2 linked regions of the Chelatococcus sp. HY11 genome follow. The protein of the gene in region 2 binds, or shares a complex with, the protein of the main gene of each other region. Links are inferred from orthologs where the notes say so. Each region holds a gene or a part of one and is shown on either strand. Other genes may lie near its edges. The genes, in order: KIO74_RS01290 and uvrB.

What was found.
Region 1: the proteins of uvrB (region 2) and KIO74_RS01290 are in contact, whole or in part, in a crystal structure (PDB 7EGT), measured with the Thermus thermophilus proteins. The link is inferred for Chelatococcus sp. HY11 from one-to-one orthologs. Residues at the interface, in WP_096411307.1 of Thermus thermophilus: Glu23, Leu25, Arg26, Asp27, Gly28, Glu29, Arg30, Phe31, Arg55, Glu326, Asp327, Phe328, Glu379, Ser382, Gln383, His398, Gly400, Arg401; in WP_096412145.1 of Thermus thermophilus: His654, Arg656, Phe657, Gln666, Asp668, Glu669, Lys680, Arg681, Leu682, Ser683, Lys685, Tyr686, Ala687.

Annotation. Positions count from the first base shown.
Region 1 is NZ_JAHBRX010000001.1:234,959-249,778, forward strand. The notes cover bases 11,791-14,820. They hold KIO74_RS01290 (ATP-dependent helicase), read right to left. Parts: upstream 14,510-14,820; coding sequence 12,071-14,509; downstream 11,791-12,070. Other genes in these bases: KIO74_RS01295 (hypothetical protein), read left to right, coding at 14,690-14,820. Also shown: KIO74_RS01235 (outer membrane protein assembly factor BamD), read left to right, coding at 1-333; DNA repair protein RecN, read left to right, coding at 436-2,109; NAD-dependent DNA ligase LigA, read left to right, coding at 2,197-4,320; KIO74_RS01250 (50S ribosomal protein L11 methyltransferase), read left to right, coding at 4,600-5,577; KIO74_RS01255 (hypothetical protein), read right to left, coding at 5,866-6,060; KIO74_RS01260 (aminopeptidase P family protein), read left to right, coding at 6,341-8,167; KIO74_RS01265 (AzlD family protein), read right to left, coding at 8,233-8,535; KIO74_RS01270 (AzlC family ABC transporter permease), read right to left, coding at 8,550-9,371; KIO74_RS01275 (AzlC family ABC transporter permease), read right to left, coding at 9,631-10,353; KIO74_RS01280 (AraC family transcriptional regulator), read right to left, coding at 10,530-11,417; KIO74_RS01285 (hypothetical protein), read right to left, coding at 11,533-11,718. UniProt on the Escherichia coli protein: A helicase with DNA-dependent ATPase activity. Unwinds DNA duplexes with 3'-5' polarity. Translocates on single-stranded DNA with 3'-5' polarity. Initiates unwinding more efficiently from a nicked substrate than double-stranded DNA.
Region 2 is NZ_JAHBRX010000001.1:52,875-67,928, forward strand. The notes cover bases 7,971-11,234. They hold uvrB (excinuclease ABC subunit UvrB), read right to left. Parts: upstream 10,853-11,234; coding sequence 8,171-10,852; downstream 7,971-8,170. Other genes in these bases: KIO74_RS00300 (hypothetical protein), read right to left, coding at 7,971-8,032; KIO74_RS00310 (hypothetical protein), read right to left, coding at 10,985-11,179. In the rest of the region: KIO74_RS00260 (outer membrane protein), read left to right, coding at 324-1,082; KIO74_RS00265 (glutathione S-transferase family protein), read right to left, coding at 1,278-1,883; KIO74_RS00270 (23S rRNA (adenine(2030)-N(6))-methyltransferase RlmJ), read right to left, coding at 2,051-2,893; KIO74_RS00275 (ribonuclease T2 family protein), read right to left, coding at 2,890-3,513; KIO74_RS00280 (hypothetical protein), read right to left, coding at 3,657-4,109; dapB (4-hydroxy-tetrahydrodipicolinate reductase), read left to right, coding at 4,272-5,081; KIO74_RS00290 (extensin-like domain-containing protein), read right to left, coding at 5,160-6,203; KIO74_RS00295 (TIM44-like domain-containing protein), read left to right, coding at 6,643-7,614; more of KIO74_RS00300, read right to left, coding at 7,700-7,970; KIO74_RS00315 (HWE histidine kinase domain-containing protein), read right to left, coding at 11,368-13,917; KIO74_RS00320 (biliverdin-producing heme oxygenase), read right to left, coding at 13,925-14,521; KIO74_RS00325 (class I SAM-dependent methyltransferase), read left to right, coding at 14,797-15,054. UniProt on the Escherichia coli protein: The UvrABC repair system catalyzes the recognition and processing of DNA lesions. A damage recognition complex composed of 2 UvrA and 2 UvrB subunits scans DNA for abnormalities.

The sequences.
Region 1 (14,820 bases), 190 kb from region 2 along the record:
CGCGACCAGCTCGCCGGCAAGGAGATGGAAGTCGGACGCTACTATCTCAAGCAGCGCAACTACACGGCGGCGATCAATCGCTTCCGCATCGTGGTCAGCAAGTATCAGACGACCCGCCATGTCGAGGAGGCGCTGGAGCGTCTCGTGGAGGCCTATATGGCACTTGGGATCGTCGCCGAGGCGCAGACGGCGGCGGCCGTGCTCGGCCACAACTTCCCGGACAGCCAGTGGTATAAAGATGCCTATGCGCTTCTCGCCAAGGACGGGATCCAACCGCGTGAAGATACCGGCTCCTGGATCAGCAAGCTCTTCAGTAGCGGCCGGCTCGGCTGATTCGCCTTTCAGGTTGGCGGCCTTCACGAAGCGGGCCGTCAGCGTGACGCACGTGCGTTATTTCGGTTGCATTGATCGCTCCTGTTGCGTTGAGACTGGCTGATGCTGACCCAGCTCACGATTCGCGACATCGTCCTGATAGACCGCCTCGACCTGACGTTCGACGGCGGTCTCAGTGTTTTGACAGGCGAAACCGGGGCCGGAAAGTCGATCCTGCTGGATGCTTTCGCCCTGGCGCTCGGTGGCCGTGGCGATGGCTCGCTGGCGCGGCATGGCCAACCCCAGGGCCAGGTGACGGCTGTCTTCGATCTATCGAGCGACCATCCGGTGCGCCGGTCATTGGCTGGCTATGATATCGAAGCGGATGGCGATCTCATCCTTCGCCGCGTGCAATATGCCGACGGCCGTACCCGCGCCTTCGTCAATGACCAGCCTGTCAGCGTCCAGGTCCTGAAGGCCATCGGCGGCGAGCTCGTCGAGATTCACGGTCAGCATGATGACCGCGCGCTTGTTGATCCCGCACAGCACCGTTCCTTGCTCGACTCCTTCGGCGGTCTGAATGCCGATGCAGCTGCCTTGCGTGAGGCGCATGCCAGGCTCGCGGAGACGCGGAGCACCTTGAAGCGCCATACCGACCGGATGGAAGCTGCCCGCAAGGAGGTCGATTTCCTGCGCCATGCGGTGGAGGAGCTTTCACGCTTGGCGCCGGAAGCCGGCGAGGAAGAGCGGCTCGCCGAGCGCCGCCAGACCATGATGCAGGCCGAGAAGGTTGCGAAGGATATCGCCGAGGCCTTCGACGCTGTCGGCGGTCCCGCGTCGCCGGTTCCCCTGCTGTCGGCGGCGGTGCGGCGTCTCGAGCGGCGGGCGACCCAGGCGCCACAACTGGTCGAGCCCAGCGTGAAGGCGCTCGATGCCGCGCTGGTCGCGCTGGATGATGCCCGCGCGGTGATCGAGACGGCCTTGCGTGACGCTGAATTCGATCCGCGGGATCTGGAGATGGTCGAGGAGCGGCTTTTCGCCCTGCGCGCGGCGGCCCGCAAATATGATGTGCCGGCCGACGACCTCGCCGCCTTGTGTGAGCGCTACACGTCTGACGTAGCCAGCATTGATGCCGGCGAGGCGGAGCTTGCTACGCTTGAGGCCGCGGTCGTCTCCGCGGAAACGCTTTACGTGAAGAAGGCCGACGCGCTCAGCAAGGCGCGCCGCAAGGTCGCGACGAGGCTCGATGCGGCCGTCAATGCCGAGCTGCCGCCGCTCAAGCTTGAGCGGGCACGTTTCATCACGCGGGTCGATGTCGATGAGACGGCGCGCCTCGCGGAGGGTTTCGACCGGGTTGAATTCTGGGTTGAGACCAATCCCGGTACGAGGCCGGGACCGCTGATGAAGGTGGCGTCGGGCGGCGAATTGTCCCGCTTCATGCTGGCGCTGAAGGTGGTGCTCGCCGATCGCGGCTCCGCGCCGACGCTGGTGTTCGACGAGATTGACACGGGCGTCGGCGGAGCGGTGGCCGATGCCATCGGCGCGCGGCTCGGGAGAATGGCGGATCAGGTTCAGGTCATCGCCGTCACCCACGCGCCTCAGGTGGCCGCGCGCGCCGACAGCCATTTCCTGATCGCCAAGGAGGCCGTGTCAGCGAAGGACAAGCGCGTCGCGACGCGGGTGCTGCCGCTTGAGGCGGATACGCGGCGCGAGGAGATCGCCCGCATGCTGGCCGGAGCCACGATCACCGAAGAGGCCCGCGCCGCCGCTGCCCGGCTTCTGGAAGCGGCGGGGTGAAGGCTTTATAAGGCGGGCTTCGGGATTCTCTCCGTCATCGCCGAGCTAGCGCGCTACGCGATTCGGGGCGACAGGAAGAGACGAGCCATGTCACAGGATAATTCCCTCCGTACTGTCGCCGTCGCTGTGCTCACGCCACGAGAGGCCAAGCGCGAGCATGCGGATCTCCAGGAGGAGATCGCCGGCCACGATATCCGCTATCACCAGCAGGATGCCCCGACGATCTCGGACGCGGAGTATGATGCGCTGCGGAGGCGTTATGACGAGATCGAGGCTCGTTTCCCGGCGTTGAAGACGGAAGACAGCCTGTCGGATAAGGTTGGCGCCACCCCCTCGGAGAAATTCGCCAAGATCCGGCACCGCGTGCCGATGCTGTCGCTGGCCAACGGGTTCGCCGACGATGACGTGCGTGATTTTGTGGGCCGTATCCGCCGTTTCCTCGACCTCAAGGCCGATGCGGAAATCGCTCTCACGGCCGAGCCCAAGATCGACGGGCTCTCGTTGAGCCTCCGCTACGAAGCGGGACACCTTGTCAGCGCCGCGACGCGCGGCGACGGCGAGGTGGGAGAGGATGTCACGGCCAACGCGCGCACGGTCGATGACATCCCGCAGACGCTCGATGCAGCCGATGTGCCTGACGTCATCGAGGTGCGCGGTGAGGTCTATATGCGGCATGCCGACTTCGCGGCGCTGAACGAGCGCCAGGCGGCGGCGGGCAAGCCGGTCTTCGCAAATCCGCGCAATGCCGCGGCGGGGTCGCTGCGCCAGCTCGACGCCTCGATCACCAAATCCCGTCCGCTCGCCTTCTTCGCCTATGCCTGGGGCGATCGGACAGCCTTGCCGGCCGAGACCCAGATGGGCGTGATCGAGGCCTTCGGGCGCTGGGGCTTCCGCATCAACCCCTGGATGAAGCGCTGCGAGACGGTCGAGGACCTGATCGCCCATTATCACGCTATCGAGGCCGAGCGCGCCAATCTCGGCTATGACATCGACGGCGTCGTCTACAAGGTGGACAGTCTGGCGCTGCAACAGCGCCTCGGTTTCGTATCCAGAGCGCCGCGGTGGGCGCTGGCACACAAATTTCCGGCCGAGCAGGCGATGACGGAACTTCTCGCGATCGAGATCCAGGTCGGACGCACAGGCGCGCTCACGCCGGTCGCGAAGCTCAAGCCTATCACGGTTGGCGGTGTGGTGGTCTCCAATGCGACCCTGCACAATGAGGACGAGATCGCCCGCAAGGACGTTCGGGTCGGGGACACCGTCGTCGTGCAGCGCGCCGGCGATGTCATTCCGCAAGTGGTCTCCGTGGTCGCCGACAAGCGGCCGGCCGGCGCAGTCCCCTACGTTTTCCCGAAGACCTGCCCGGTCTGCGGCAGCCACGCCGAACGCGAGATCAACCCGCGCACCGGGCGCGAGGACGTGGTGCGGCGCTGCACCGGCGGCCTCACCTGTCCCGCCCAGGCGATGGAGCGCCTCAAGCATTTCGTCTCGCGTGATGCCTTCGATATCGACGGGCTCGGTGACAAGCAGATCGAGCTGTTCTACCGCGAAGGCATGATCCATGCGCCGCAGGACATCTTCGCGCTGGAAGCCCGCGATAAGGCGAACCTGCAAAAGCTGAAGGACCGCGAGGGCTTCGGCGACACGAGCGTGCGCAATCTCTTCGCCTCGATCGAGGCGCGGCGGCATGTACCGGTCAATCGCTTCATCTTCGCGCTCGGCATCCGCCATGTCGGCGAGACGACCGCTCGCCTGCTTGCCCGGCATTTCGGCTCTTTCGATGCGCTCCGCGAGACTGCGACCCGCGCCGCCGACCAGGCGAGCGACGCCTGGGCCGAACTCACCGCCATCGACGGCATCGGCATCATCGTTGCCGAGGCTATCGTGCAGTTCTTCGCCGAGGCGCACAATCAGGCGACGCTCGATGCCATTCTGGCGGAGGTCACGCCGGAGCCCATGGAGGCCGTGCAGACCGACAGCCCGGTCGCCGGCAAGACGGTGGTGTTCACCGGTTCGCTCGAGCGCATGTCCCGCGATGAGGCGAAGGCCATGGCGGAAGGGCTTGGCGCCAAGGTGGCCGGATCCGTCTCCAAGAAGACCGACCTCGTGGTGGCCGGGCCGGGCGCCGGCTCCAAGCTTGCCAAAGCCAAGGAGTTCGACATCGAGGTGATCGATGAGGAGACATGGCTCCGGCGCGTCGGGCGGTTGTGAGCCGCGGCGTCAGGTCCAGCGCTGCAGATAAGAGGGCGGATCGATCCCTCCCCCGAAGGGGAGGGATCAGCGCCGCAGATGAGAAATAGGTAGCTTGGTGCACCGCGCCTGACTCGATAGATCGGTGAATTTGGCTCGCTCCTGCGGGTGCGGCCTGTGGCCGAGCCTTCGGCGTGTTTCGGCCTAGTCAAATCAGCTTCCGGACGTGACATTGCCGCTCCGCTGTGGTCATTGCATCGGAAAGCCGCGTGCGACCCATGTTTCTTGTGATTGGTACCCATGCTTGAAGGTCTTCCTCCCCACGCCCCTACCCATGTGCTGCGCATCGAGACCGACGAGGCGTCCGCCCGGCGGTTGACGGATCTGCTCGGGGAGGTGTTCGACCCTGCGGAGACGGCGGTCGCCGCCTTCGAGATCGAGCCTGAGGACCCCAAGGAAGGGAATGCCACCGCGCAGCCCTGGCTGCTCGAGGCCTATTTCTCGCGTGAGCCCAATGAGGAGGCCATTCGCGATCTCCTGCGCCTGATCGTCGGCGAGAAGGTGGATACGGCCGTGTTCGACGCGGTTGCGGCGAAGGACTGGGTGAAGGCGAGCCTCGATGGGCTCAAGCCGGTGCGTGCCGGGCGCTTCCTTGTGCACGGCGGGCATGACCGCGAGGTCGTGAAGACAAACGATATCGCGCTCGAAATCGAGGCGGCGCTGGCCTTTGGTACCGGTCACCACGGAACGACGCTCGGCTGCCTCATGGCGCTCAAGGATGTTCTCAAGCAGCGCCGGCCCCGTCATGTTCTTGATGTCGGCACCGGCACGGGCATTCTCGGGATAGCGGCGGCCAAGGCCCTCAAGGCGCGGGTGGTGGCGGGCGACATCGATCCCATCGCCGTCGAGGTGGCACGGCGCAACGCGCGGCTCAACGCGGCCGCCGGTCATCTCGATCTCTATGTCGCGCCCGGCGTGCGCCATGCGCTCGCGGCGCGGCCGGAGCGGTTCGACCTTGTCTTCGCCAATATCCTGGCACGGCCGCTCAGGCGGCTCGCGCACTCCATCGCGGCGGTGCTGGCGCCCGGTGGGTTACTTGTGCTTTCTGGATTATTGCCCAGCGACGTGCCCGGTGTTCTCTCGGCCTATGCCGCGCAGGGGCTGCGCCTCATGCAGAAAAGCCAGCGCGACGGCTGGGCGACACTTCGCCTGCGCAAGGGCGGGGCGGCCGCCCGCAAAATGACACGCACACAAGCAAAAGCCCGCCCCTGGCTCTGACCGGGCGGGCTTGCGGACAACAACCACCGGTCCGATCACCCGGAAGGCCAGTGAAAGCTCCGGGCGGGATCGCGGCTGGTGGTCTTTAGATGTGTGGGTAGCGCTTCGCCATCTCGGCGCGCATTTCCATGGCTTCATTGATGACTTCATGGGCTGCGACGAGGAAACGGGCCACGCTGTTGAAGAGGGTCACCAGGATCATCTTGATGTTCCTTGCTGTGCTTCCCTGTGGAACCCCGTCATCGCGGAAGCGTCGACGACGGATAGAGGCCTTCAGGGCCTCGTCAATCAGTTCGCGGATTTATCCGCCTTGTGCATCGCGACCAGCTCGCGCGCCAACGAGGGATAGTGCTGCTCGAAATAGCGCTGGGCCTTCGCCATCTGCGCCGCTTCGATCCGCGCCCACAGCCGTTCAATAAGGCCGACTGCCTTCCGCGGCTTCTTCGCCGCTACGGCATAGCCGGACATTGCTACTTCTGCCATTGCCGCCTCCGTATATGGACGGCCATCGCCGTCCGTTCACGCATTGCAATATAGACAATGTTGCATGTGCGAAGAAGATGGGTCAGTGCATGTGACCTAACTGATATATGCAATGAACGCATGGCTCCTGCGGTGTCTGCCGCTGTCTGCACAGGAAATGCGCGTCGGCTGCATGTTTCGGTGACAAAGCGCGCAAAAACCATCCTCTCGCGTTGCGGCTTCGTTAACCCCTCATTAGTCTTGAACGCATTGGTTCGCGGATGAATGCGGTGGGATCTCAATGGCGTCTTGTGTTTTTCAGAGCTTCGACAAGCCCACGTCGGCATCGACCGGCGGCCCTCGGCTCAAAGCCCTGCGCGAGGAGCTCGTTCGCCGGGGTGTCGATGGCTTCGTGGTGCCGCGCGCCGACCAGCATCAAGGAGAATATGTGCCCCCGAGCGATGACCGTCTTGCATGGCTGACCAGCTTTTCAGGTTCTGCGGGCTATGCGGTCGTGCTGCCCCATGCGGCGGCGGTACTCGTGGATGGTCGTTATACGCTGCAAGTGCGAGATGAAATCGACCTCGATGCCTTCACGCCGGTCGCACTCGCGGACACGAGCCTTGAAGGCTGGATCGAGGCCAACCTGAAAATCGGTGGCCGGCTGGGCTACGATCCCTGGCTGCATACGGTGCAGCAGGCCGAGCGTCTGGCTGCCGCCGTGGATGCGGCGGGCGGGGAACTCGTGGCTCTCTCGTCAAATCCGCTGGACGCGGTGTGGAGCGATCGTCCGGCTCCGCCCGCCTCGCCTGTCGTCGTCCATCCGTTGGAATTCGCGGGCGAGGCCAAGGGCACGAAGGTCGCTGCCGTGCAAGAAGCGCTCGTCAAGGCGCGTGTCGGTGGGCTTGTCATCAGCGATCCGCACAATCTCGCCTGGCTCTTCAATATCCGCGGTGGTGACGTCACGCATACGCCGCTGGTGCTGGCCTATGCGCTCCTTCCCGCGCGGGGACGCGCGACATTCTTCATTGATTCCGCGCGCATTGATGAAGAGGTCAGCGCTCATCTCGCCGGCGTGGCCGATGTCGCAGCGCCGTCTTCCTTCACCGAGGCGCTTGCAACGGTCGCGGCCGGCGGCGCCCCGGTGCGCCTCGACGCGGCCACCGGCGCCATGGCGCTGAAACAGGCGATCGAGCAGGGCGGGGGCAAGGCGGATGTCGGCGCGGATCCGATCACGCGGTTGAAGGCCGTGAAGAACACCGTCGAGCAGCAGGGCAGCCGGAGCGCCCATCGCCGCGACGGCGTCGCCATGGCGCGCTTCCTCGCCTGGCTCGCGCGGGAGGCGCCCGGCGGGGAGCTCACGGAGATCGCCGCGGTCGAGGCGCTCGAGGAGTTCCGCCGCCAGACCAACGCGCTAATGGACGTATCTTTCCCGACGATCGCCGGCGCCGGACCGAATGCCGCGATGCCACATTACCGCGTGACCAAGGCGTCTGACCGGACGATCGGGCAGGGGATCTTCCTCGTCGATTCCGGCGGGCAATATCGCGACGGTACCACCGACATCACCCGCACTGTGAGCGTGGGCGCAGTCACCGAGGAGATGCGCGACCGTTTCACCCGCGTGCTCAAGGGGCATATCGCGATCGCGACGGCGATTTTCCCCCGCGGCACCTCGGGAGCCCAGCTCGACGCGCTGGCGCGGCGTGCGCTCTGGCAGGCGGGTACGGACTTCGACCATGGCACCGGCCATGGCGTCGGCTCCTATCTCTCGGTGCATGAGGGGCCGCAGCGGCTGTCGAAGCTCGGGACGGTGCCGCTCGAGCCCGGCATGATCCTGTCCAACGAGCCCGGCTATTACAAGGAAGGCTCTTACGGCATCCGCATCGAGAACCTTGTTCTCGTGGAGCCGCGGGATGTGACCGGGGGCGAGCGGCCAATGCTCGGTTTCGAGACATTGAGCTTCACGCCGATCGACCGGGCGCTGATCGACCCGTCGCTGATGACCGAGGATGAAATTGCCTGGCTCGACGCCTATCACGCCGACGTGCTCGCCCATATCGGGCCGCTCGTCGACGGAGAGACGCTGCAGTGGCTGCAGGAGGCGACGCGGCCGCTGCAGGCTTGAGCGGGGCGTACCTTCCGGAACGCACACGCAAGACCGCCCGTGGTCTTGCGTGTGGCCGAGGGGCCTCAGCCCGCGATGGCCCGGAGCCCGACAACGGAGAGAACGCCGATTGCGACCGTGGCGAGCAGCGGCAGGCGGGTCGCCGACAGGGCGGCGATCGCCGCCGCGACGGTCTCCGGCCAGCCGGTCGCCAATGCGCTTGGCGCGATCACCGCGACGAGAACCGCTGGCGGAATGGCGTCAAAAGCCGCCTTCGCGCGTCCTGAGAGCGTGAGCCGTCCGGCCAGCGCGATGCCGGCGATGCGTGTGAGATAGGTCACCGCCGCCATCGCGAGGATGGCCATCAGGGCGGAACTGTCAATATTCATGGCGTTTTCGCTATTCATGGGCGGCTTCCTGAAGGGCAGTCGAGCGGAGCGGCGGGATCGAGATTCGACAACGCGTCGCTGATGAGGTTGCGCTCGGCGGCTTCCGCGACACGGTCTCTCGGTGCCGTTACATAGGCGACCGTCAGTCCCACCGTCGCGCCGATGACGATATGCCAGGGTGCGCCAAGGGCCACATAGCTGAGTGTCGCGGTCACACAGCTCGCGAGAACAGCGGAAAGCGCTGTGCGTGTCGTCGTGAACCCGGCGATCAGACTGATCAGGAGGGCGGTAAAGGTGAAGTCGGCCCCGATCGCGCAGGGGTCGCCCAGGCAGTTCCCGAAGCGGGCGCCGATGTAGGTGCCCGCGCTCCAGACGACCGGGATGACGACCGCCAGTGAGAACCAGAACGTTGGCGTCAGCGGGTGGTTCAAAACGCGTCGCTCCGACAGAGCCCAGGCTTCGTCCGTCAGGAAGAAGAAGGCGAAGAACCGCTGCCGGGGGCTAAAGCCGTGGGTTTTCGGCGCGAGCGACAAGCCCATCAGGATATGTCGCGCGTTGATCAGGAAGGTCGAAAGCGCGATCGCCGCCACCGGCATCGGGTCGAGCCACAGGTCCATGGCCGCGATCTGGGCGCCGCCCGCGAATACCAGGATGGACATCAGCCCGGCCTCGAGCAACGTCAGGCCTTTCGCGCTGGAGAGCGCGCCGAAGAGCAGGCCGACGGGCATGACGACGGCGGCGACGGGCGCCACGGCTTTGAGCCCGTCACACCACTCGCACCTGGCTGCTCGATGCGTGACATGGATGGCCGCTGGCCCGTTCGATTCCGCGGTCATGTTAGTATCGCCAATGCGGATAGGCTGGTCCGGCGTAGGGCGTCGCACGCATTGATGGCTCGGACCATTTTGGCTGAATAACGCATCAATTTTCTCCTCACTTCCATTGTGTTGCGAGAAAAAATTGCCCTTCCAAGGGTGCGCGAAAGATAGTGAAACGCGTGTTCGGAACGATTAAAAAAATATCGGTACTTATGCGTCCGATCTATCAATTTATGTATATGATATTTCATCGTGAGGATGGGGAATTAATGCTTGTTTATTTGGAGTTTTGTCGGTCTATATTTTCATTTTCGGGGTTCATCGTTGGCGGGGATCCCGTTGTCGCGCTGAGGTGGGCCTCGCTGTCACTGGACTCCGGTGCGGTCATGTAGGCTGCGGCGATGCCGGCGATGGCGCCCGCGGCCACGTGCCAGGGTGGGCCGAGTGTGACATAAGCGAGCGCGGCTGCGCCTCCGCTCGCGGCGATGGTAACCGCCGTCGTGCGCCCCTTCCAGAAGCCCGCGATCAAGCCGATGAAGAGCGCTGTGAAGGCGAAATCGGCGCCGATACGCCTGGGGTCGCCGAGAAACGAGCCGACTACCGCGCCAGCGAGGGTCGAGCCGATCCACGCCGTGGGCAGCACCGTCGCCAGGGCGAACCAGTAGGCGGGGGTGAGGGGGGCGGCGACAGCCCGTCTCTCGGCAAGCGCCCAGGTCTCGTCCGTCATGAAGTGAAAGCCGAGGTATCGCTGCAGGGGCGAGAACAGCCCCGTCTTGGGGGTGAGCGACGCGCCCATCAGCACATGCCGGGCGTTGATCAGAAGTGTTGAGAAAACCAGTGCGGCGATGGGGACCGGCGTCGTCCACAGCTCCAGTGCGGCGAACTGGGAGCCTCCCGCAAAGATGAGGGCGGACATCAGCCCCGCCTCGGCGATTGTGAGCCCCTTGGCGCTGCAGAGGGCGCCGAACAGAAGACCGATCGGGATGGCGGCGATGGCCACGGGAACGATCGCCGCAATGCCCGCACGCCATTCGCGGCCCCGAGACGCTCGGTGCGATGGCTTTTGGCGCGATGGCTTTCCGTGCGGGGGCTCGTGATCCAGTTTCTGGGGCTGTGCGCGGTCCAGCATGGGTAGCCTCGAGGGTGTGACAGGACGAGGGTGGGTCGATGTCGCCGTCAGGATACCGCGGCGCGAAAGGCTCCCGGCGTAATGCCGATGCGGGCTTTGAAAGCGCGGGTGAGATGGGCCTGATCGCAGAAGCCCGTAGCGGCCGCGGCCTCGGCCGGGGTGGCGCCACGCCGCAGGGCCTGTTGAGCAGCGATGACACGCCGGTCGAGGATGAAGGCATGCGGGGTCATGCCGGTCTCGCGGCGAAAAGCGCTGATGAGACGGTGGCGCGGCAGCCCCGCTTCAGCCGCCAGGCGGCTGAGGGACAGGTCGTCGGCGTAATGTTCCTTGATCATGCGGCCGATCCGGGTGACCTGGTCCGCCTCGCGGCCGGTTGCCGGCTGAGACGTGACACGCGCATGGCGCACCAGGCAATGGGCATAGGCGCGATAGAGCAACTCCTCGCCGGCCCGCGCGTCTCCATGCACATCCATCGCGGCATGCGCGGCGACGAACAGCGCGACTCCCGCCGGATCGTTGACCACGGTTTCCGGAAAATAAGGCGTGGCCGTCACGTCCCTTTCGCGAAGCTCGCTCGCGATCTGGCGGAGCAGCTCTATGGACGGGTAGCTCATCCGATAGCAATAGCCACTGCCATGGGGGGCGCCGTCATGGACTTCCTGGGGATTGACGAAAACGAAGTCGCCGGGCCCGGCATAGCCGCGTATGCCACGCACCGTCCACGTTTCGCAGCCGGCGATGACGGAACCGATGACGAAAGTGTCGTGCGTGTGTGGGACGTAGCGATAGGTGCGGAAGGTCGCAGTCAGGCAATCGAGCGCGGCGAAATTCGGGCAAGCGAAGAAGCGCGTGCGCTCCCCCTTATCCAGGGCGAAGATGCCCATGGCTTCGTTGGTGGCTGGCTTTGGCCCGTTATGCGTCGCGTTTCCTTCCATGCGCGAATTCTAGCGCGGCCAATTCCGCTGTCTTGAAAAAAAGTTATGGCCGGCTCAGGCTCCGCCCGAACCGACCTCAGTTGCGCTGAGTCAACCTCAATGTGACGGTGTCAGCTTACTTCCGGGCGTGTTGGTCTTTGTCCTTACCGGCGCCGGGCGCGGACTGCGGGTTGTGCTGGCCGGGCGAGCCGGACGCGCTCTGCGTTCCGCTGCTCTGCGTATGACCCTTGGAGGGATGCATATCCTTCTGCATGTCCTTCTGGCCGTGCTTACCCGTGTCGTGTCCACCTTGGTTCGGCATGATCATCTCCTTATGACCGTATGCTTGACCGGATATGCCGGCGAGACGTCGACTATCCATGTCGTACCGTCATCGACTGCCGGCGCCATAAAGAATGGCTGGATGGGATCTTTGTTCCGCGTTTTTATGGTAAGCAAGAAAAGTAATCGATCGCGGCATTCAATATGTCGCAAATATGTTTTAATGTTGATTTTTAATCGACCCGATTGGGCAGAAGTAAATGCCAAGATTGCGCTTGTGGCGACCTGCAAAGATCAAGTTCGGTATTGACGTTATTTAAGCTTCGCTGCATGCGGCGGGCCGCCGTATAATGGCCCGTGCATGAAATCAGCGGTTGATGAATGGTCGCCGGTCAGCCCTGCCGCTGCACGAAGCTGTCGAGCACCATCTTGCGGCCGGCCTTGTCGAAGTCGACCGTCAGCTTGTTGCCGTCGACGGCGGCCACCGAGCCTGGTCCGAACTTGATGTGGAACACCCGGTCGGACGGCGCGAAGGCGGAGGCCGGTCCCGAGGACTTGGCGACGAGCTCCCCCTCGATCAGCAGGCCGCCGCGTCCCGGGCCGGAGGAGCCGCCGTAGCCACCACGCCCTTGCGCGAAACCTCCGCGGCTGCCGCCTCCGCCAAAGCCGCCGCTGCCTAGACCACCCTTGTTCTGGGCGCGTTGCCAGCCCGGCGTGGCATAGGATGAGGAAAACGATTCCACATCGTCAAAGCGGCTCTTGCCGTAACCGCCATAGGAGAAGGCGGCGGGCGCTTCCGTCACCTCGACATGGTCCTCCGGCAGCTCGTCGATGAAGCGGCTGGGGATCGTGGCGTTCCAAAGGCCATGGATACGGCGGTTGGAGGCGAAATAGATCTTCGCACGGCGTCGGGCGCGGGTAATGCCAACATGGGCGAGACGGCGTTCTTCCTCCAGCCCCGCGCGACCGCTCTCGTCGAGGGCGCGCTGGTTGGGAAACAGCCCTTCCTCCCAGCCGGGCAGGAACACGGTGTCGAATTCCAGGCCCTTGGCGGCATGCAGCGTCATCAGGCTGACGCGGTCTTCCGTGTCGTTCTCGACCGCGTCCATGACCAGCGAGACATGTTCCAGGAAGCCCCGGAGATCCGGGAATTCCTCGAGGCTTCGGACGAGCTCCTTCAGGTTCTCCAGGCGCCCGGCCGCTTCCGCCGACCGGTCCTTCTGCCACATTTCGGTGTAGCCGGATTCCTCCAGAATCATCTCGGCGAGTTCCGTCTGCGGCGTATTGTCGATCAGCGAGCTCCAGCGAGAGAACGCTGCCAACAGATCGCGCAGGGAACCGCGCGGCTTCGGCTTCAGCTCTTCCGTCTCGACGATGAAGCGCGCCGCTTCCATCAGGGGAATGCGCGCCGCCCGCGCATGGGCATGGAGAACCTGCACGGTCGCGTCGCCGAGGCCGCGCTTTGGCGTATTCAGGATGCGCTCGAAGGCGAGATCGTCGGCGGGCTGGGCGACGCAGCGGAAATAGGCGAGCGCGTCGCGGATCTCCATACGCTCGTAGAAGCGCGGGCCGCCGATGACGCGGTAGGGCAGGCCGAGCTGCACGAAACGGTCTTCGAGCTCCCGCATCTGCGCGGAAATGCGCACGAGGATGGCGATTTCGGAGAGATTGTGCCCCTTGGCCTGCAACGCCTCGATCTCTTCGCCGACGAGGCGGGCCTCTTCCTCCGAGTCCCACGCGCCGGTGATCGTCACCTTCTCGCCCGGTTCATCGTCCGTGCGCAGTGTCTTGCCGAGCCGGCCCTCGTTATGGGCGATGAGGTGGGAGGCAGCCGCGAGGATATGAGCATGGGAGCGGTAGTTGCGCTCCAGTCGCACCACCACGGCACCCGGAAAATCGTGCTCGAAGCGCAGGATGTTGTCCACCTCCGCGCCACGCCAGCCATAGATCGACTGGTCGTCGTCACCGACGCAGGCCAGATTGCGCTGGCCGGGCTCGCGCCCCTGGGCCAGCAGCCGGAGCCACAGATACTGCGCGACGTTGGTGTCTTGGTATTCGTCCACCAGCATATAGCGGAAGCGCTTCTGATACTGGGCGAGGACGTCCGGATGCTCGCGGAAGAGGCGGATGGTCTCGGTCAACAGGTCGCCGAAATCGGCGGCATTCAGGATCTTCAAGCGTTCCTGATAATGGCGGTAAAGTTCTGTGCCCCGGCCATTGGCGAAGGCGGCGCCCTCACCGTGCGGCACTTGGTCGGGGCCGAGTGCCCGGTTCTTCCAGCCGTCGATGATGCTCGCGAGCTGGCGGGCCGGCCAGCGCTTCTCGTCGAGATTAGCGGCCTGGATCACCTGCTTCATGAGGCGGATCTGGTCGTCCACGTCGAGAATGGTGAAATCGCTCTTGAGGCCGACGAGCTCGGCGTGGCGGCGCAGGATCTTGGTGGAAATGGCATGGAACGTGCCGAGCCAGGGCATGCCTTCGGCCGCCGGCCCGACCAGCATGCCGACGCGCGCCTTCATCTCGCGCGCCGCCTTGTTGGTGAAGGTGACGGCGAGAATGTCGGAAGGGCGGGCGCGGCCGATGGCGATCAGATGGGCGATGCGCGTGGTGAGCACCCTGGTCTTGCCCGTGCCGGCACCCGCGAGAACGAGCACCGGCCCCTCGGTGGTCTCCACCGCGAGGCGCTGCTCGTGGTTGAGACCGGCGAGATAGGCAACAGGCGCTGCCTGCGCTCGGGCGCGCTCGCTGAGGCTGCCGCCACGCGGCGCGGCCCGGGTGGCCTCGCCGTCGGCGTCGTGCTTCCGGGATGGGTGGTTCAGACCTTGATTCATGGGACGACCTTGGACCAAAACGCGAACGGCGTCGAGCTTTCCGGCGATGCGGATGGCGTTATGGGCACGCTGCCCACACTAAAGCCATGGCGCGCGACGGCTTCCATCCCATATAAATAGCGCGCTCTGATGTAGGTACGCGGGGCGCGGTATGGGAGGAGCGGTGCGATGTGTACCGAAATGCGTACGCGTGTTTCCTGGGGTCGGGAAAGACCTCAGTCTGGCAAAAGCGAGAAGGGCATTGCGCCGCGCGCCGTGGTCTCATTTGGTGCGATGATCGCGATCCTTGTGGCGACACAGGGGGCACTTGC
Region 2 (15,054 bases):
ATGCAAGGTGGAACTTGCGGCGGGCCTTTAACGACACTTCCGGTCCCGTTTTCCGGGGGCGGAAGTGCTTAGGACATGCCGGAATGCCCCTCATTAACGGCGCATTGCCTGTTTCCTTGGCATTGACGGCCTCGCGTTAACCATCCCTAACATTTGTTAACCAATCGCCGCCTCAATGACGGGCGTTTGCCACATTTTCGCCATCTATCATTAGGGGCGCTGTTGCCAGCCTGCAACAGACGTAAGCCGAAGTTTGCGTTACAAGAGGGCAAGTCCAGAGCGAAACGCATCAAACGCTCAATGGAAGGCAACAGGAGTTCGTTATGAAGAAGGTTCTTCTTGCTGGCGTGGCCGCCGCAGGTCTCATGGCTTCGGGCGCGGTCGCTTTCGCGGCTGACCTGCCGAGCCGTCGTGTCGCCCCGGTTGCGCCGGTGGTGGTTCCGATCTTCACGTGGACCGGCTTCTACGTCGGCGTGAACGCCGGTTACGGCTGGAACACCAACAGCAACAAGGGCTATGTCGATCCCTACTCGGGCTTCGTCTATGGCACCGATTCCAGCGACGGCGGCTTCGTCGGCGGTGGCCAGATCGGCTACAACTATCAGTTCGGCCAGTTCGTTGCCGGTGTCGAAGCCGACATCCAGTACGCTGACCTGAACTCCTCGAACAACAACAACTACGCTGTGAACCCGTACTACGGCTATGCTTCGGCCGGCGGCAACGGCGTCGAGTGGTTCGGCACGGTCCGCGCCCGTCTCGGCTTCGCCTTCGACCGCGCCCTCATCTACGCAACCGGTGGTTTCGCGTATGGTGGTGGCCAGAACGGCAACGGCACGTACTACAACGGCGCGTTCATCAGCCACGGCGACTCGACCGTCACCGGCTGGACCGTCGGCGGTGGTGTGGAATACGCCTTCACCGACAACCTGACCGCCAAGATCGAGGGTCTCTATGTGAACCTCGGCAACAACGGCAACAACAGCAGCTACCTCTGGAACAACTACTACACCGGCAACAACAGCGACGACACCGAGTTCGGTGTGGTTCGCGCCGGCCTGAACTACAAGTTCTCTGGCTTCTAATTCTAGTCGCCAGTCTAAAGAACGAGCCGGTGGGGCAACCCGCCGGCTTTTTCTTTGTGGCGGTGCGATGACGGCAATCAGGCGAAACGTTGAGCCGTTGCCCGTGAGAACGCACCCATGAAAAAGCCTGCCACCCGGCTTTCGGGGGCAGGCTTTCTTCGTTGAAGAAGGGGGGGGGGCGCGCCCCCGCACGTGTCAGGCAGGCGCCGTTTCCGCGAAGGCCGGCACGGTCTTTTCAAACGCCGCGAGCCAAGCGACGAGTTTGGGCTGCTCCGCGCGCCATGCGCCGTCGAAGCGCAGGTCGAGATACCCCAAGGCGCAGGCGATCGTGATCTGTCCAGCATCGGGGATCGCTGTGGGCGCCGCCGGCGGGTTTGCCTCCAGGACAGCAAGGCTTCGTTCGACCTTGCCGTGCTGATGCGCGATCCATTTCGGCTCATGCTTGTCCGCCTCGCGCCAACGCCGCTCATAAACCAGCAGAAGGGCGGCATCGAGGAGGCCATCGCCGAGGGCTTGTTGCGTGAGCACGTCGAAGCGTGCCGCGTCGTCTGGAATGATACGTCCACCGCCCGCGAGGTGATCGAGATACTCAAGAATCACCGGTGAATCGAACAGCACACGCCCGTCCTCGAGAATGAGGGCCGGGATCTTGCCGAGTGGGTTTTGGCGGCGGATCGAATCATTCGGATCGGCGGTGTCCGTCGTCACGACATCGATGCGATCCCAAAGGCCAAGTACTTTCGCGGCGATCTTGACCTTGCGGCCGAAGGGCGAAGGCGGGGACGAACGCAATGTCAGCATTGTGGTGTTCCTAACTCTGCCGTGAGATGCAGTCTGGTGAACCTATGGCATTCAATCGGGACACTTCCCCGATGTCGTTTCGATGAAATGGCTCGGTTATTGGAGGGGCGTCGCCGGTCTCGCCGCAGGGGCCGCGACAGGAGTTGACCAACATGAGGGCCGCGCGGTCATCCTTCCCGCAACCATTCACACCGAAAGCCGGCGCGACTATCGCGTGCCAGGCGTTTCGCAAGCGCAGGCAAGAGGATCTCCGCTTCCTCGGCGAGCTTCCACGGTGGGTTGATGACGACGAGGCCGCAGCCATTGAGGCGGGTTGGATCAATCCTCGTCTCAATCATCAATTCGAGCCGCAGGGTACCCGTCCTCGATCCCGTCGCCAGGTCGTCGGCGAAACGGTCCGCATCGGCGGGGTCCTTGATGGGATACCAGCCGGCGAAAATGCCGGTTTCCCATTTCGACTGGGCCTTGAGCATTTCACGCCCGAGGCGCGCAAGTTCTCCGACCTCCTCGAAGGGCGGGTCGATCAGCACGAGGCCACGCCGCTCCTTCGGTGGAATCATCGCATTGAGCGCGGTCCAGCCATCGAGTTCCAGCGCCTTGACCTGCCGGTCGCGCAGGAAGAGGGCGGCCAGTCTCGCGGCATCCTCCGGATGGCGCTCGACGACGATGGCGCGATCCTGGCGGCGCAGCATCAAGCGCGTGATCATCGGGGAGCCGGGATAGCCGGCCGGATTGGTCGCGCGTACTGCGCTGATAGCCTGTCGATAGGGGGCCAGCAAAGCCTCGACATCATCACCAAAGGGCTCTTCCAACCGGCCGATTCCGTCGCGCCATTCTCCGGTGCGTTGTGCCTCCTCGCCGTCGAGATCATGCAGGCCGATTCCCGCATGCGTATCAATCACGCGGAAGGCTGCATCCTTCTTGAGGAGATGCGCGAGGATACGCGTCAGCAACACGTGCTTCATCACATCGGCGAAATTGCCCGCGTGATAACCGTGACGGTAATTCATTGCGGTTGCGGCACAGTGATGGAGCCACCGCGGCAGCCCCGGCGGTCAAGCTGAGGGCAGGTCTGGAAACTGCGCAGATCCTTGGAGAAACAGATGCGCACCTCGCTCAGGGTTCCCCTGCGACAGGCGACGGACATCATGTCGGTTCGCAGACCGGGATTCGCGGCAACGAAGGCGCGTTCCAGATCAAGAGGCGTCCATGTCGCGTCGCTTTGCATGGAAGTAATTGCCGGAGGGATAACGACCGCCTCGCGGGCGCGTCGTACGGCGGCAAAATAGTCCGTCGGGCTTAAACCCGAGCAGGTTCCGTGCTTGCGCCACTGATAGCGCGCCAATCCTTCGTCGGGATAGAGCCCCGTGGTTGTGGCGATCGCCGCCCGTGTCGGCTGGACGGCGGTCGCCGAACAGGTCGTTGGAAAGCCCTGAGTGTATTGGGGCCAGAGGCCGTGCACCACAAAGCCGAGCTTGCTGCCGTTCCGGCATTGATCGTAGCGATCCGGAGATGCGTTGAGCTCGCAGAACCCGGGCGACCAGGACAGGGCAAGAACATAGAAATCGAACTGGCCGGGAGGGGCGCCGCGACGTTCGCCGGCGCCTTGCGCGGAGACGGCCGTGAGCATCGCGAACGACAGGCCAGCACAGGCGGCGGTGGCGAAGGCGAGGCGGCGGACGTGCCTGGCGCGCGTGGATGGAGCCGCCACAAACGACGGTCGAAACCGGTAAGCGGGATTATCTCCCGTGTGGATCCCTACCGGCATTCAGCTTACGGCAATGCGGTCTTGCACCAGGGGGCGAAGCTCCAGCCGCGGTCGATGCCGCGCACGCAGAACTCGACATTCCAGCCGAAGCCGATCCCGCCGAGACCGGCACGGACGGAGTAGATCACCTCGCGCTTGACGCCATCCGTGACCAGCGTCGTTGCCCTGCAGAAGCGCCGCGGGATGAAATCGTCGCCCCAGGGGTTCAGGGCGATTTGCCGGATACGCTCGAACTGAGCCAGGCGAAGGTCCGAATTCCAGTACTCGGATTCCTTGCTTGCGAAGCGCATGGCCACTTCTGAAACCACGGCGACTGAGTCGCAGGCAGGGAGATTGCGCGTCACGTTGATGGGGTCGAGATCCATCGGCATATGAGGTTCGCCGGGGGCACGCTCGCCGGCGAAGCTGAACGAGCTCGCTGTGGCGAGCATCAGTGAAGCGGCGATCATCCTGCGCATGACAACTCCGACGCGTGGTGGCTCCGACAGCCGATATGGCCCAGCTTGACCATACAATTTTTCTGGACCATGCGGAATGGAGCTTGCGGGGTCAAGCGCAGCCGCGCCACAGTGACCCAAGAAGTGCTTCTGGCGCGAAATTGTCCAACAAAAGGTGCTGATATGGCTGGCATTCGTATCGTCGTTGCGGGGGCGACGGGTTGGGTCGGACGGGCGCTTGTTCCAGCTGTTATCGCGGCAAAGGATCTGGTGCTGGCCGGCGCGGTCAGCCGGGGCGCGGCCGGACAGGATGCGGGGGAGGCCATTGGGCAGCCGACCGCAGGTGTCATTGTCGCGGCCTCGCTCAGGGATGCGCTCGCCATCCCGTCGGACGTCGTCATCGACTACACCAAGCCGCATGTTGTGAAGGGCAACGCGCTGATGGCGATCGAGGCGGGCCGCCATGTGGTGATCGGCACCTCGGGCCTTGGTGCTGAAGACTACGCCGAAATCGATGCAGCCGCGCGCAAGGCGCATGTCGGCGTCCTCGCAGCCGGCAACTTCTCCATCACGGCGACTTTGCTCAAGCGCTTCGCACTGGAGGCTGCTCGCTACGTTCCGGACGTTGAAATCGTCGACTATGCGGCCGCCTCGAAGCCCGACGTACCGTCGGGAACCGGGCGTGAGCTCGCCGAAGTGCTAGGAGAGGCGCGGCAGGCCGGCACGGCCAAAGCTGTTGCCGATCTCTCGGGCCTGAAGGAAACGCGGGGCGCCAGTGTCGGCGCGCCTATTCCCGTACAGGTGCATTCACTGCGTCTGCCGGGTTACGTCCTGTCCTGCGAGGCCCATTTCGGGCTGCCGGACGAACGCCTGCTCATCCGCCACGATGCCGGGTCGTCGGCGGCGCCTTATGTCGCCGGTACACTTCTCGCCGCCAGACGTGTCGCGGAGCAGCCGGGTCTCCGGCGCGGGCTCGACAGTTTGATGGCCTGAACACGCAGAAGCCATGAGGTCTGTCGGGTCCAAGGCAAGAGGCCTTGAAACGCCGTTGGCCGTGGTCGAGATCGCGGATTAGCGCCCGATCAGACCAGGCGGGCGCAGGTCCATGTCAGAAGACAGCCGACGCGGTGGCGGGCTCTGCGGCGGCGCGGGATAGGGTGTGGGGCTGTAGCCCGCCGCCGGCGCGTAAGTTGGGTCCCGCGAAGCGCTCGGACGTGGCGCCGGATCAGGCGACGTGATCGCGAGCGGCGGGGCGGCGGGGGCGAGGCCCGATGTCGGGATATCGCCGCCTTCTTCGCCCGGCCCGTGGTCAGGCAGCGGGCCTTCCGCAGGCAAGTTGAATTGGGGCTGTGCGGCAGCCGGTGGATTACCGGTGGCCGCTATGGGCGCGCCGTAGGACATTGGCCTGTCGGGGTCGATGCGCGGCGCGAATTTGATGACGGGTTTGCAGATTGTCCGGCCTCTGGCGTGACGCGCGAGGTCCAGGTGAAAATGGTCATTGTGATGGGCATCGGCTCCCGGCCCCAGGACCGTTGAGAAATAGCGACAGGAACCGACAAAGATCTCCCGCAGGAACTCCTGCTCCTCGGGCGCGCCGCGCCAGCCCTTGAGAACCGTAATCACTCGCCCGTCGGCGAAAGTCAGCGACATGATGTCGACCGCGTTGCCGTAGGAATGCTCTGAGCGTGGGGCCCCAGCCTTGTTGTTCATGGTGCGGCAGTTGTAGGAGCCCGCGTTCACGCCCGTGACCGGCTGGCCAAAATAGAGCATGGCCGCCGGCTGCACGATCTCCGCGAACCAGCGATCTGTCGTCGTGATCGCCGGGCAGGCAAGCAGCGCGCGGGATTTCAAAGTGATGCTGCCCTCACTGAAGGCGCTCACACGGAACGGATAATCCATGCCACAGGCACCAGGGCCTGAAATGGCGCGGGCCTGCTCGAAATAAGCGGATGCGCGCACGTCCTTGTGCGTCGCCAGACATGCGACCTCCGCCTCGCCGCGCCAGGCTGCTCGCTTTTCCATGACGAACAACCCGCATCCGGCGAGGGCCAGGACGACCAGTATAGATCCGCCCAGTTTCCACGAAGGCAGGCGGCTGAAGGGGCGGCGCGCCATACGCATTACTCCGCGCGCTGTCACTGTAAGGCTTGAAGAATGCGAGCATTGTCCTAACGGAATCTCAACGTCGCCCGGCCCGCGGAGGCGGTCGCATATCGTCCGCCCGCTTACAGTGTTGCGAGGAACAGTGAAGCTCGCGGACGAGCGATCTTCTGGGAAAGTCGTGCTGATGTCGCGGACCCTTGACGTCCCGCAGTGGCGAGACCTCGCGAAAGCATCGCAAAATCATGAAAAACATGTTGGAGAGGCCTTTCCAACGGCTGATGCGTTCCCTATCTTCCATGCATCGGGCGAATGGCGGCTATGCCTGCCGTTCGCAGGTCGCCACGCCGGTTGATCAGCTCGCCGGCAGCAATTGATTTCGACGGGAGGGACGACGTTGTTGAGAACCTTGGGTCGCCGCGGTGGTTTCGTTGCCATCGCCACGCTTGCCTTGATGGTCACGGCGAGTGTCGCGGAGGCGCGCGCAGGTCGCAGCGGGGGCATGGGCAGCAGGGGATCGCGCACCTATAGCGCGCCGCCGCCGACCGCGACCGCGCCAACCCAGGCGGCTCCGCTCCAGCGCTCCACAACCCAGCCCAGCGCGGCCCAACCGAATGCGGCACAGCCCGGCATGGCGGCCCGTCCCGCGACGCCCCCGCGCTCCGGTCTTTTCGGCGGCGGCTTTGGAACGGCCCTGATGGGCGGTCTGCTCGGCGCGGGCCTGTTCGGCCTTCTCTCCGGCAGCGGCCTGTTCGGTGGCCTCTCCGGCCTCGGTTCCATCCTCGGTCTCCTCCTGCAGGTGGGCCTGATTGTCGGCCTCGTCATGCTGGCGATGCGCTTCTTCCGCCGTCGGCAGGAGCCGGCCATGGCCGGCGCCGGCCCGATGGGTAACGGCATGAACCGCAGCGCGCTTGGTGGCGGGCTCGGTGGTCTAGGCGGAGGTCTGGGTGGCCTCGGCAAGGGGCTTGGTGGCGGCCTGGGTGGAGCCCCGGCTCCAGCCGCTCCGGCGACCCCGGTGGACGAGCTTGATATTCAGCCGTCCGATTTCGAGGCTTTCGAGCGCACGCTCATCGACGTGCAGGCCGCCTATTCGAATGAGGACCTGAACGCGCTCCGCCGCCTGGCGACGCCGGAAGTGGTCGCCTTCATGGCCGAGGATCTCGCCAGCACGGCGGCTGAGGGCCACATCAACCGTCTTTCCGACGTCAAGCTCCTGCAGGGCGATCTTGCCGAGGCGTGGCGTGAGGGGGATGTGGAATACGCGACTGTCGCCATGCGCTTCTCGCTGATAGACACCCCCCTTGACCGTGAGACGAACAAGATCGTCGCGGGCCATGCGGAACTGCCCTCCGAGGCGACCGAACTCTGGACGTTTCGTCGTTCGAAGGGCGGCAAATGGATGCTCTCGGCGATCCAGCAGGGCTGAGAACAGGCCGGCTTCAAGGCTGAAATGGAAAAGGCGCCGCTTGTACGGCGCCTTTTTGTTGCCGGTCATTGAGACGGCGTGGTGGTCAGTCGTTGCCTTGGCCGCAGCTATACCCAACAAAGCACTGCGGGTTGTCGCGCGTCGCGAGATAGGCCGGCACTTGGCTCTGCCGCGGCGCGCAGTTGTTGACATAGGTATCGTAAAGGTAGGGGCCGGTACCGATGACCACACGTCCCTGGCGCTGCACCAGATTCTGGAGGGTGGCACAGCTTTCGCGGGAAGCCTGAACCTGCGCTTGCGCGAAAGCGGGAGTGACCGCAGCCGCGGCAAGCACGGCGGTGACCCCTGTCGCGGCGGCCGCTCTCGATATCCTGGACAGCGATGTTCTAAAACCGGGGGGACAGGTAGGCGGGCTCATCGTGATCAGTGTCCTCTGTGGCATTGGGATCATGCCTCTCAATAGAAAACACTGATCGATTGTTCTTTCACAATCAGCAAGTTGTGATGAAGGAGCGTGCGCCCTCAAAAGCGCGAAAGCGAGACATCGTCAAAAGCGCTACCGTCGCCGACGCCCGCCTTTCTTGACATTGGATGTACCCGCCCAATCCGCGACGGCGCGCGGTTTGAATTCCTCCGCGCCAAGGGGGATCTCACGGTTGTGCGGTCCCATCTCGTCGAGGGTCGGTTTGCGGGCGCGCGTGGCCGGCTCGCCATCGCTGCCGGGCGGCTGGTTCGCCTTGGCGCCATATTTGCGCGATCCGGCGAAGTGGCCGGCCTTGGCCTCCACATCCTCCTGCCGGGCCAACGGATCATCGGCGATGGCGAGTTCGGTCGCCTGAAGCCGCTTGATCTCGTCGCGCAGGCGCGCGGCGGTTTCGAATTCGAGATTGGCGGCCGCCTCGCGCATGCGCTTCTCGAGGTCGGCCATGACGGCCTTGAGGTTGTGGCCGACACCTGTCGCCTCCTTCGGCAGGAGGCCGGTGTCTACCTTGACGTGATCGCGCTCGTAGACCGAATCGAGGATGTCGCCGATGTTCTTCTTGATGGATTGCGGCGTTATGCCATGCTCGGCGTTGTAGGCGAGCTGCTTCTCGCGGCGCCGGGAAGTCTCGGCCATGGCCCGTTCGAGGCTGCCCGTGACATTGTCGGCATAACAGATCACGCGGCCGTCGACATTGCGCGCGGCGCGGCCGATGGTCTGGATGAGCGAGGTCTCCGAACGCAGGAAGCCTTCCTTGTCGGCATCGAGAATGGCGACGAGCGCACATTCTGGGATGTCGAGGCCCTCGCGCAGCAGGTTGATGCCGACCAGCACGTCGAAGGCGCCGAGCCTCAAGTCACGAATGATCTCGATGCGCTCGATGGTGTCGATGTCGGAATGCATGTAGCGCACGCGAACGCCGTGCTCATGCAGATATTCGGTCAGGTCTTCCGCCATGCGCTTCGTCAGCACCGTGACGAGAGAGCGATAGCCCTGAGCGGCCACCGCCTTGACTTCGCCGAGCAGATCGTCGACCTGCGTGCGGGCCGGCCGGATGTCGACGGGCGGATCGACGAGGCCGGTCGGGCGAATGACCTGCTCGACGAAAACACCGCCGGTCCGTTCCATCTCCCACGAGCCGGGCGTGGCCGAGACATTCACGGTCTGGGGTCGCATGGCGTCCCATTCCTCGAAGCGCAGCGGGCGGTTGTCCATGCAGGAGGGCAGACGGAAGCCATATTCCGCCAGTGTCGCCTTGCGGCGGAAGTCGCCGCGATACATGCCGCCGATCTGCGGGATGGTGACATGGCTTTCGTCGGCGAAGACGAGCGCGTTGTCCGGCAGATATTCAAACAGGGTCGGCGGCGGCTCGCCCGGCCGCCGGCCGGTGAGATAGCGCGAATAGTTCTCGATGCCGGCGCAGGAGCCAGTGGCTTCGAGCATCTCGAGATCGAAGGTCGTACGCTGCTCCAGCCGCTGGGCTTCCAGGAGGCGGCCCATCCGGTTGAGCTCCTCAAGCCGCCACTTGAGCTCTTCCTTGATGCCCTTGATGGACTGGATCAGTGTCGGACGCGGGGTGACATAGTGCGAATTCGCATAGACCTTGACGAAGCCGAGATCAGACGTCTTCTGCCCGGTCAGGGGATCGAACTCGACGATGGATTCCACCTCGTCGCCGAACAGCGAGACGCGCCAGGCGCGGTCCTCGTAGTGGGCGGGGAAGATCTCGATGACGTCGCCGCGAACGCGGAAGGTGCCACGGCCGAAGTCGCCGCCTGTGCGTTTATATTGCAGGGCCACCAGATCGGCGATGAGCTGCCGCTGCTCGATCGTCTCGCCGACTTTCACCGAGAAGGTCATGGCCGTATAGGTCTCGACCGAGCCGATACCGTAGATGCAGGACACCGAGGCGACGATGATGACGTCATCGCGCTCAAGGAGGGCACGCGTCGCGGAATGGCGCATGCGGTCGATCTGTTCGTTGATCGACGATTCCTTCTCGATATAGGTGTCCGACCGGGGTACATAAGCCTCGGGCTGGTAGTAGTCGTAATACGAGACGAAGTATTCGACCGCGTTGTCGGGGAAGAAGCTCTTGAACTCCCCATAAAGCTGGGCGGCCAGCGTCTTGTTGGGCGCGAGGATGAGCGCCGGGCGCTGCGTTTCCTCGATCACCTTCGCCATGGTGAAGGTCTTGCCCGAACCGGTAACGCCGAGCAGGACCTGGTCGGCCTCCTGGCGGCGGATGCCATCGACAAGTTCGACGATGGCCGCGGGCTGGTCGCCCGCCGGCTCGAAATCGGACTGCATGCGAAAGGCGACACCGCCTTCCGACTTCTCGGGCCGCTCCGGGCGGTGAGGCGTCCAGAGCTTGCCGTTCTTGAAAAGCGGATTGCCACTCTCCAGCAGCGCGGAGAGGGCCGCGACCGTCGCCGAGACGCCGGAAGCGCCGTCGGGGTCACTCAACGGCTCGGGCGCCGCGGCCTTTTTTCGGGTTGGACTCTTGCCGCCGGGGCGCTCGGACTTTCCGGGCTTGGCCGGTGCTGAACCCGATCCCGGCGTCCAAACGACACCCGCGTCAAAACGCGCCTGTGGCGCTTCGCCGAAGCCGCCGCGCTCGTCATTGCCGTCGGACGCGGCTCCGCCGGGGCCGGCGCGACCTTTGTTGATCGCCGGGTTGAGGAGATCCGCGAGAAAGGGATCAAGGGGCTGGACGCGGGGTTTCGCAGCCTTGGAGCGGGGCGTTTTGGGAGCCATGGGCCCAATATGGGCCTAGTTCTCCGTCGAGAAAAGGCCGCAGGTGTCATCCGCGGCGCTTTCCCCAAAGGCATATGGAGGCGCATTGTCGCGTGGGGGCTGCGCTGAACCCCGTTTCCGTGGCGTTTGCCGTCAAATGCCGCTGTAAACGACGCCGATGACCAGCAGGACGAAGCCGACCAAGAGCGTCTCGAAGCCGTAGCCCGAGAAGAAAGGCACCGGAAACATCCCGTAAGTCACCAGAAGCGCGATGATCGCCAGAATGAGCGCGACAATGAACACGATCTTTGACGGAGCCGTCAGAGAAAAGCTGCCTGATCTTGCCATCGAAACTCTCCCGCATGAAGGAGGGTGGGGCCGTGCCTGTGCATGAAGGAGCCGGGGATAAGTCCGATCCTGTGTGCCCAGAATAATCTTAACGATAGCAGAAGCTTAGTAATCAGGCGTGGCAGCTGCTGCCAACTGAACGGCGTCTCGCCCACGTCGGTGGAAAGGAGCTCCTCGCATGTTACCCGTCAGGTCCGCGCCATGACTGTCCGCATGGCGCCCACCAGGACCTGGCCATCATAGGGCTTCCGGACCACCGGAACGTCCGAGAATATCGCGGGAATCATCGCGCTGTCGCCATACCCCGTAGCGAAAACGAAGGGGATGCCGCGTCGGCTCAGTTCATCGGCGACCGGGATAGACGTGCCCTCTCCGAGGTTGACGTCCAGCACGGCCACATCCGGTGTCAGGCCGTTCAGCTTGGCCAAGGCCTCGGATGACGAGCTGGTGATCACAACGTTTGTCACACCGTGCGTATCGAGGATGTTCTCCACATCCATCGCGATCAGCATCTGGTCTTCCACCACGAGAACTTCGACGTCCGGCGCAAACGCCGCATGGGCGATCTCGATCCCCATAGGTAAGATGTTGCCGGACGCCGGTCCGCTGTCCGCGGCATTCCTCACATGTCGAGCCGGAAGCACGAATTCGGCGTGCAAGCCTTTGGGATTATAGGAAACCGCGCTTCGGCCCCCGAGATCATAGGGGATGCTACGATTGATGAGGGCCGTGCCAAAGCCGCGGCGGCTCGGCGGCTTCACCTCTGGACCGCCGCTTTCGCTCCAGGACAGGGCGAAATCCCCGTCCTGATCAAGCGACCAGCGAATCAAGAGCTTGCCGTTTGGTGACGACAGGCTTCCATATTTTGCGGCGTTCGTCGCCAGCTCGTGGAGCACCAAGGCCATGACGGAGAACGAGCGGTTGTCCAGCCATACCGCCGGCCCCTCAAGGGTAACTTCCGCGGAATGTCGCTGATAAGGTGACAGCTCGGCGGTGATAAGATCGAGCAGCATGCCGCCGTCGTTGCTGCGTACGATCTGGTCATGGGCAAAGGCGAGGGCCTGGATGCGTCCCTTCAGGGTCAGCACGTAGTCGGTGAGGCTCAATTCCTCGGCCGAGGGGTGGCTCACTATGGACTTGATGACGGCGAGGATGTTCTTGACGCGGTGATTGAGCTCTTCGTTGAGCATGCGCTGGCGGACATCAGCCTTGTTACGCTCGTCCGCCATCATCTCGTTGTGGCGTAGCACCACCTCGACGGTCGCGATGCGAGCCGCCTCCGCGATCTCCCGATCGGCTTCCGTCCAGGGTTGCGATTGGTGCCTTACAGTTTCCTTCCAGATCGCGAAACTGCGACGGGGTGTCAGACGGTCGCCGAGGGGCCCGGTTTCGTAGGACTTTTCCGGATTGCCTGCCCATTCGAGTGTCTGCACGAATTCCTTGCGGAAGAAAAAGAGGTAGTCCCGGGGAGTTTGCGAGAGGGGAATAGCGAGGATGCCGGAAGCGATCTCGTGGTAGTCCGCCGCGGAGGGAAGGCGTTGCGACAGAGCATGGGTGGCCCAAACTTTCCCTTCCGCGACCTCACCGATAAACCGGGTGATCTCGGGCAGCGCGTCGAGGGGTGGTGTCGTGCCGTAGCCGTTCCACGTTCCATTCATCCATAAGCCGACGCCGTTGCACGGCATCAGCCGCATGAAATCCGGCAGGTTGTCGCGCAGAAGGCTTTCTATGTCCGCGTAGTGAGACGCGGCTTGCAGAAAGCGGTCGAGAGCATCGCGCGCAGCCGTCGCCGATTCAAGCTTGCGCTTCTGCTTGAGGACATGGAGGTGCAGGGAAAAAAACTCCCCGAACATCTCGGCGGAGACCCGCTGCGCCATCGGCAGAACGCGCGGCGCGTAGTGGTGACAGGCAATGAGCCCCCAGAGCCTGCCGTCGATAATGACAGAAATCGACATCGAGGCGGCAACGCCCATGTTGCGCAGGTATTCGCAATGAACGGGCGAAACGCTGCGCAGATGCGCGAAGGACAGGTCGAGCGGTTCGCCGGACGGGTCGAGCTCGGGCACAACCGGCACACGATGCCCACTCGCGTCGGAAATGATGCGGATCGTGTTGCGAAGATAGAGTTCGCGCGCCTGTTGGGGAATGTCGCCGGCCGGAAAATATTGACCTAGAAAGCTCTCGAGATCGGCACGCTTCGCCTCGCTGACGACTTTGCCAGCACCGTCCTGCTCGAACCGATAGATCATCACCCGATCGTAACCGAGCAGCGCACGCACCAGTTTGGAGGTCTTGTCGATCAACTTGTTGACTTCGGTGACGTCGCTGATGCGGCTGATGAGCTGGCGTGCGAGCTCAAGCGGCGAAACGACCGTCTGCGTGGGCTCGAATTCAATGATGACGGTGGCCTTGTAACGATGAACGGCAACATCGAAACGGCGACCGTCCGCGAGGGCGACGTCAAAAAGAAGAGATGGGCGTGAAGCACCGCTCGACGTGGTCAAAGCATTGCGCAGGGCATGCGTGACACGCGCGCCGAGGATGTCGTCCAGATGCGCATTGACGAGCTCGGTCTTTTGCAGACCCAGCATGTCGGCGGCGTTTCTCGAATGCCGCAGCACAACGGCCGCGTTGACGTCACAGGCGAGCAGGCAGCCATGCGGCTGAATGCTGCCGGGTATATGAATGGGTTCGCGGTCACAATTGGTCAAGTCGACCGAGAAAGCTCGGCCGGCCAACGTCCGACTAGACGGCATCGGCGAGCCTTTCCGGCCTTGCGTGTGCGGCACTGGTCGGAGCCGATGCACCAAACGCCAATTCCGCTTCCCTGAATGTTGCCAGCGAGGCCTCGATAGTGGCTTCTATATCGATGTGTTCGACTTGATCCAGCCGGGCAGTAAAGGCACGCCAATCATCCAAACCGCTGGCTTGGACGGCGAGATGCCGGGCGCCGTGACAATCGCTAAGGCCGATTGCATTGGCACGCTTCTGCAGGATTTGGGCGCCGAGGTTAGACCCAAGGAGAACGTACAACGTCCCGAGAAGCTCCGCCTCGGTCCGCATTTTCGGCAGCGCAGCGGCCGGCTCAACGTCCGGGAGCCCGAGATCAAGCAAATCCTGCCTGAGAACATGTCCGATCATCCGTGGGCGCCAGGGACCCCAGGCCTCCGGCCAGCGGGACAGATCCAGGCGATGCTCGACCGGCAGCCTGAACTTCGCCATTCCCCGGATATACCGCGTATAATCTTCCCGTCGCTCGAATGTGCCCACTAATGCGTCAACGCGTGCGTGAGCGAGACTGGTCTTTTCTCGTAAAATAAACCGCCGCGTTAACTCAGACATATCACTTCTTTCTGCCCCAATATCGCATCTGATGTCACAATTGCTTTTTGTCAACATCGTGTGGCGCATGCGAAGACGACGACGCATCATCGGAACGCGTGGCAGGGAAAACGACACAATATCCAATGGCTCGATAGCTTAGACTTGGCCTTTTTTGCGGTGTGCGCCGCCAAATGCTGTATGCTGCGAGGCCGCGCTGGTGGTTTTACGGCCTCAGCACAAATTCGTTCGCCTTACTTCGCTCTCGCAGAAGTATCTGCCTGTGGAACATCCTGATGCATTGCAATATCTGTGGCGGTAAAGCCTTCCTCGATATGCCGAAACGCCCGCTTGCGCGTTGCGCCGGTTGCGGCTCGCTTGAGCGCACCCGTGTGGCCGCTTTGCATATCAAGGCGCTCCGATTGGCTGAAGGCGCGCATATCCTGCATTTCGCGCCGGAGCGCGGACTGGCGAAGCTCCTGCAGGGCATAGGCGGCGAGAACTATCGCGCGGTCGACATCGCGCCGGAGGCCTACGCGGATGTGGGCGTGCCC